One region of the Sphingobium sp. L-44 genome, then DNA from elsewhere that is predicted to be linked to it. Evidence: predicted binding sites of a transcription regulator. Region 1 holds the regulator's gene; the other holds the start of a gene.
The links. The regulator LexA, encoded in region 1, represses DNA repair genes until DNA is damaged. The targets are predictions, from matches to a motif close to GTTCCNCNCTTGTTCT.

Region 1 (3,357 bases):
CCGAACTGATCCCGCTCTGCCATCCGATCCCGCTGAGCGCCGTCACCATCGACTTTGCCCTGCACGACGATGGCGTCACCGTCACCGCGACCGCGCGCACCGCCGGCCAGACCGGGGTGGAGATGGAGGCGCTGACCGCCGCGACTGCCGCCTTGCTCACCGTCTATGACATGGCCAAGGCGCTCGATAAGGGCATGATAATCGGCGATGTTCGCCTGCTCGCCAAGCGCGGCGGCAAGTCGGGCGACTGGACCGCGCCGGAGCATGCCGGCTGATGAGCCTGATGCCGGTCGCGGACGCGCAGGCGCGGCTCCTTGCCCTTGCCGATCCGTTGCCGGCCGAACTTGTGTCCGTCGCCGCTTGTGCCGGCCGCTGGCTCGCCACCGACATCAGCGCACTCCGCGACCAGCCCTGGGCCGATCTCTCAGCGATGGACGGCTATGCCGTGCGCGCATCCGAAGGCGCCGGGCCGTGGCAGCTGGTCGCCACCAGCAGCGCGGGCGACTCCGATATCCCGGCCCTGCAACCGGGCCAGGCCTGCCGCATCTTCACCGGCGCGCCCTTGCCGGCCGGCGCCGATGCGATCCTGATCCAGGAAAATGCCACGCGCAACGGCGACAAACTGACCGCGCATGACGGCACCCTGTCGCCCGGCAGGCATGTCCGGCCACTCGGCTCCGACTTCCGCGCCGGCACGCTGCTGGTCAACGCCGGCAGCCGCCTCACGCCGGGCCAGATCGCGCTTGCCGTCCTTGGCGGCCATGGCAGCCTACCCGTCGGCACCCGCCCGCGTGTCGCCCTGCTCTCGACCGGCAATGAACTGGTTGCCCCCGGCGCGCCGACGCCGCCTGGGTATCTCCCCTCGTCCAACGCGCCGATGCTCGCTGCCCTGCTCGCCGCCCTGCCCTGCGACGTGATCGACCTCGGCATCGTGCCCGACGATCTCGCCGCCATGACGCAGGCGCTGGAACAGGCGGCCCAGGCCGACATCATCGTCTCGACCGGCGGCGCCTCGGTCGGCGACCATGACTATGTCCTCCCCGCCTTTGCGGCTGCTGGCGGCACGCTCGATTTCTACAAGATCGCGATGCGGCCGGGCAAACCGCTGATGGCCGGGCGCCTCGGCAACGCCACCTTCATCGGCCTGCCGGGCAATCCGGTCTCCGCCTTCGTCACCGGCACCCTCTTCCTCTGCCCGCTGGTCCGCCATCTCGCCGGATCACGCGCGCCGCTGCCGCCGGTCGTGCAGGCCCGCCTTGCCGCCCCACTCGGCGCGACGGCGGAACGCGACGATTATCTGCGCGCCTATCGCGCCGCCGACGGTATTGTTTCCGTCACCGCGCAGGACAGCGCCGCCACCGCCGCCATGGCGCTGGCCGACTGTCTGATCCGCCGCCCGGCCGGTTCAGCCCCCGCCATTGCCGGCGACATGGTCGACATCATCCCGCTCACTGCCTGACTATCTGGCCGCCTGACCGGCAAAAGCGGCGCATGGCTTAACGCGCTTGACTTGCCCCTTTCCGTTTCCTATGCGTTCTTCATTCGTTCCATGGAGGACCGCCGATGTTGACGCCCAAGCAGCAGGAATTGCTGAGCTTCATTCAGACCCGGCTGGAAGAAGGCGGCGTGTCCCCTTCGTTCGAGGAGATGAAGGACGCGCTCGACCTGCGCTCCAAATCCGGCATCCACCGGCTGATCAATGCGCTGGAGGAACGCGGCTTCATCCGCCGCCTGCCCAACCGCGCCCGCGCGCTCGAAGTGCTCAAGCTGCCCGACGCGATGCACCGCGCGCCCGCGCCGGCCATTCCGACGCCCAAGGTATCGGCGCCCGCCGTGCTGTTGCCGACCGCCGCCAATGACGTGATCGAAATCCCGCTGCACGGCCGCATCGCCGCCGGCGTCCCGATCGAGGCGATGGAAAGCCACACCATGCTCTCCGTCCCCGCCGCCTTGCTCGGCTCGGGCGATCATTATGCGCTCGAAGTGTCGGGGGACTCGATGATGGAGGCCGGCATTCTCGACGGCGACTTCGCGCTGATCCAGCGCACCGATGTCGCGCGCGAAGGCCAGATCGTCGTCGCCCTGATCGATGACGCCGAAGCGACGCTCAAATATTTCCGCCGCGAAGGCAGCCGGGTTCGGCTCGATCCCGCCAATGCCGCCTATGAACCGCAAATCTACGATCCGCGTCAGGTCCGCATCCAGGGCAAGCTCGCCGGCCTGCTGCGCCGCTACAACTGACCGGCTGTTCGGGGCCGGCGGCGCACGATCCACGGATGCGCGTCTCCGGGCCGATGGACGGTGTGAACTTTGCCGCTTTCAAGGCCAATCGACAGGCCGCCGGTGCGCGACAGCAGCCGGCGGTCGATCTTCATCCAGCACGGCCGGCACCACCAGGGCAGGCCCCGGTCGCTGATGACGATATCGGCCGCCGCGCAATCCCGCTCCAATATCGGCCGGTCGACCAGCATCGCGTTGCGCGTCACCAGCAAATGCCAGTCGCGCCCGTCCCGTGGCAACGTCACCGCACATAGATCAGTCGAGCAGCGCGCCTGCTTCATCTTCGCGATCGCCTCCAGCGTCCCGTCATAGCCCGCGCTCTCGCTCAGCACGTCGCGCACATAGTCTCCCGCCCCCTCGCGCAGCAGCGCCATCGTCCCCGTCGGTGTCCGCACCGCGACATGCCGCCCATCGCCCGTCACCACGATATCGGGCGGCGCCAGCAGCGCGATGCCGGCCAGGCCGATTGCGATTGGCCCCAACCCCAGCCAGCGCCAGCGACTGCGCCACAGCAGGCACCAAAGGCCTCCCACCACAATGATCGCGAACAGCCCGCCCGGCACCGCCGGCGCCAGCATCACCGCCATCGGGCTCGCCGCCACGCCATGCGCCACCGCCAGCAACAGCGCGATCGCCTTGCCGGTCAGCCACCAGAACGGCGCGCCCAGCCCGACGAGGTCGAAGAGCAGCGCCAGCGCCTCCAGCGGCATGATGACGAAGGTGGTGAGCGGGATCGCGACCAGATTGGCCACCGCGCCCAGCAAACCTGCCTTGTGAAAATGGAAAAGGGCGATCGGTGCCAGCACCAGTTCGATGGCAAGGCCGGTCATCAGCATCGCCGCCACCGTCCGCCCGGCCTTGCGCAGCCAAGGCTCGTCCCGCGCCATCGCGAACGCCTTGAACCGCCGATGCTCGCCCAACGCCACCAGCGCGACCACGGCGGCAAAGCTCATCTGGAAGCTCGGGCCGATCAGCGCCTCTGGCCAGAAGACCAGCACCACCAGCGCCCCGGTCGCGACCAGCCGCAATGTGATCGCCTCGCGCCCCAGCGCCAGCCCGCCCAGCACCAGCAGGGCC
Region 2 (3,357 bases), on a different contig from region 1:
TCGCTCAACCGCGCCCTGCGGCCGCACGAATAGCGGTCTTTTCCCTCTTCCCCTCCGTTGCGCCTGCATGGCGACAGCCCTGTCGCGCGCCCGGCAGGTAAAAGGCCCGCCGCGCCATCGCGCAACGGGCCTTTTCAGAGCGTGAAGCCAGAGGTGGACGAAAGGCAGGATCAGGCGCCCGGCTGATCCGGTCGGGCGCGGTCGTCCTGCTTAGTCGTCATCCTCCGCTTCGGGTCCGGCCATCATCCCTTCGGCGACTTCCTCGGTCTTGCCGCGGATCGCCTTTTCCAGGCGGTCTGCCATTTCGGGATTTTCCTTGAGGAAGGTCTTGGCGTTTTCGCGACCCTGGCCGATGCGGACCGAGTCATAGGAGAACCAGGAGCCCGACTTCTCCACCAGCCCGGCCTTGACGCCGATGTCGAGCATCTCGCCGATCTTGGAAATGCCCTCGCCATACATGATGTCGAATTCGACCTGCTTGAAGGGCGGGGCGACCTTGTTCTTCACCACCTTCACGCGGGTCGCGTTGCCGACGATATCGTCGCGATCCTTGATCTGGCCGGTGCGACGAATGTCGAGACGGACCGAGGCGTAGAATTTGAGCGCATTGCCGCCGGTGGTGGTTTCCGGATTGCCGTACATCACGCCGATCTTCATGCGCACCTGGTTGATGAAGATCACCATGCACTTGGAGCGGGCGATCGACCCGGTCAGCTTGCGCAGGGCCTGGGACATGAGGCGCGCCTGCAGGCCGACATGGCTGTCGCCCATCTCGCCCTCGATCTCGGCGCGTGGCACCAGCGCGGCGACCGAGTCGACGACGAGGATGTCGATGGCGTTGGAGCGGACCAGCGTGTCGACGATTTCCAGCGCCTGTTCGCCGGTGTCGGGCTGCGACACGATCAGTTCGTCGATGTCGACGCCCAACTTCTTGGCATAGATGGGGTCGAGCGCATGTTCCGCGTCGACGAAGGCGGCGGTGCCGCCCGCCTTCTGGGCTTCGGCGATCGCATGCAGCGTCAGCGTGGTCTTGCCCGAGCTTTCGGGGCCGTAAATCTCGATGATGCGGCCCTTGGGCAGGCCGCCGATGCCGAGCGCGATGTCGAGGCCGAGCGAGCCGGTCGAGATCGATTCAATCTCGATCTTCTCACGGCTGCCGAGCTTCATCGCGCTGCCCTTGCCGAAGGCGCGATCAATCTGGGCGAGCGCCGCCTCCAATGCTTTCTGTCTGTCCATTGTGCCTGTCTTCTTGGAATCGATGAGTGAGAGCATAGCGGTCATCGGCCTATCCCCTGTCAAGCGGATCGCGTCGAGTCACTCGGCGCCTGCCAATGATGTATCCTGTTTGTTCCTGTGGAACAAGAGGGGAACGGAAATTTCCTATCCTGCCTATTCAGTCGGCGAGAATCTTCTCCAGCGCGCGCTCCACGGCGCCGATGGTGAAGGGCTTGGCGAGCGTCGGCCGATCGGCATGGCCCTGCGGCAGATCATCCGCCATGCCGCCGGTGGCGAACAGGAAGGGGATCGACTGCTGCGCCAATATGTCGGCGACCGGCCAGCTTTTTTCACCCTGGAGATTGCAGTCGAGCAGGGCGGCGTCGAACCCGCCCTCGCGCGCCAGGGCGCACGCCTCGTCCACCGACGCGGCGGTCGCGTGAAGGCGATAGCCGAGCGCGTCGAGATAATCTTCCAGCATCATGCCGATCATCGCTTCATCCTCGACGATGAGGATGGACTTGCCGTCAGCCATGCGCCCTTGTCCCTTGTTCTTGCTTCCCATCGCTAGCCAAAGGGGCAGGCGATGCCCAGCATAATCGTTTGCCGGCGGGCAAGTTCATTCCGCCGCCGGTCGCATCGCCAGCGCGTCGCGCGCCGCTTCAGCCAACTGGTTGACGGAAAAGGGCTTGGGCAGGAAGGCGACATTGGCGATGTCGATCGACTTGCGCAGCTGCTCCTCGGCATAGCCGGACATGAACAGTACGGGGAGGTCCGGGAAGTTGCGCCGCGCCTGCGCTACCATCGCCGGGCCGTCCATATTGGGCATCACCACGTCAGAGATCAGCAGGTCGATCTTCTCGCTGCCGCCCAGCACTTCCAGCCCCTGTTCGCCGTCGCTGGCGGTCAGCACCTTATAGCCCTGACGGGTGAGGGCGCGTTCGGCCACGGCGCGGACCATATCCTCATCCTCGACCAGCAGCACCGTGCCGGTGCCCCAGGTCTCGCTGCGCTTGATCGGCGTCTTGGGCTTGGCCTGCTCGATGTCGCCGCCGGCATAGACCGGCAGATAGATGACGAAGCTGGCGCCCCGGCCCAGTTCGGATTCGGCGAAGATATAGCCGCCCGACTGCTTGACGATGCCATAGACGGTGGAAAGGCCAAGGCCCGTGCCCTTGCCCAGTTCCTTGGTGGTGAAGAAGGGTTCGAAGATCTTGGACAAGATGTCCGGCGGGATGCCCAGGCCCGTGTCGGATACGCGCAGCGCGGTATAGTCGCTGATCGGCAGAATTTGCTGCCGCATCTCGCGCACGCGGTTCGCGGGTACGCCATAGGTCTGGATATTGAGCGTGCCGCCTTCGGGCATGGCGTCGCGGGCATTGACCGCCAGGTTGATGATGACCTGTTCCAGCTGGCCGGGGTCGGCGCGCACCGCGCCGAGGTTGCGGCCATGGCTGACGTCGAGTTTCACATTCTCGCCGAGCAGCCGCTTCAGCAGGTTGGAGACGTCGGCGACGATGTCGGGCAGCTGCAATATCTGCGGGCGCAACGTCTGCTGGCGCGAAAAGGCGAGCAGCTGGCGGGTAAGGCCGGCCGCGCGATTGCTGTTCGACTTGATCTGGGTGATGTCGTCATAATCGCTGTCGCCCGGCGTATGGCGCATCAGCATCAGGTCGCAATGGCCGATGATGGCGGTCAGGATATTGTTGAAGTCATGGGCGACGCCGCCGGCCAGCTGGCCGATCGCCTGCATCTTGGTCGCCTGTGCGACCTGGCGCTTGAGCTTTGATTCTTCGCTATTGTCCTTGAGGCTGAGCAGCACAGCGGCCTCGCCCAGGCCGCGCACGCCGGCAAGGCTGAGCGCGATCGGTTCTTCGGGCTGTTCGCGCATGCGCACGGCGATGTCGCCCGACATTTGCGGGCCGACGGCAAAGCGGCGCACCGCGTCGGCCACCGCCGCCTGATCCTCGCGCACGACAAGGTCGCCGGGATAGCTGGGCGTTTCGGCATCCTTGATGCCGGCGGCGCGGGCGAACGCCTTGTTGACGAACAGCACCCGGCCGTCGCGATCGGCCATGGCGAGGCCGAAGGGCAGCAGCGAGAGCAGGGTTTCGATATAGGAAAGGGCCGATGTGCCGCCGC

Region 2: recA (recombinase RecA) is a predicted target of LexA. The motif match lies at 1,356-1,371, and genes of this name have one in related genera.

The regions. Positions count from the first base shown of each region.
Region 1 covers NZ_JBSXOQ010000032.1:28,950-32,306, reverse strand. Annotated here, with positions in the region: gene moaC (cyclic pyranopterin monophosphate synthase MoaC) at 1-275, shown strand, start outside; gene AC13EK_RS02180 (molybdopterin molybdotransferase MoeA) at 275-1,459, shown strand; gene lexA (transcriptional repressor LexA) at 1,564-2,241, shown strand; gene AC13EK_RS02170 (ComEC/Rec2 family competence protein) at 2,232-3,357, opposite strand, start outside.
Region 2 covers NZ_JBSXOQ010000056.1:14,303-17,659, reverse strand. Annotated here, with positions in the region: gene AC13EK_RS05520 (hypothetical protein) at 1-33, shown strand, start outside; gene recA (recombinase RecA) at 211-1,281, opposite strand; gene AC13EK_RS05510 (response regulator) at 1,394-1,750, opposite strand; gene AC13EK_RS05505 (hybrid sensor histidine kinase/response regulator) at 1,835-3,357, opposite strand, start outside.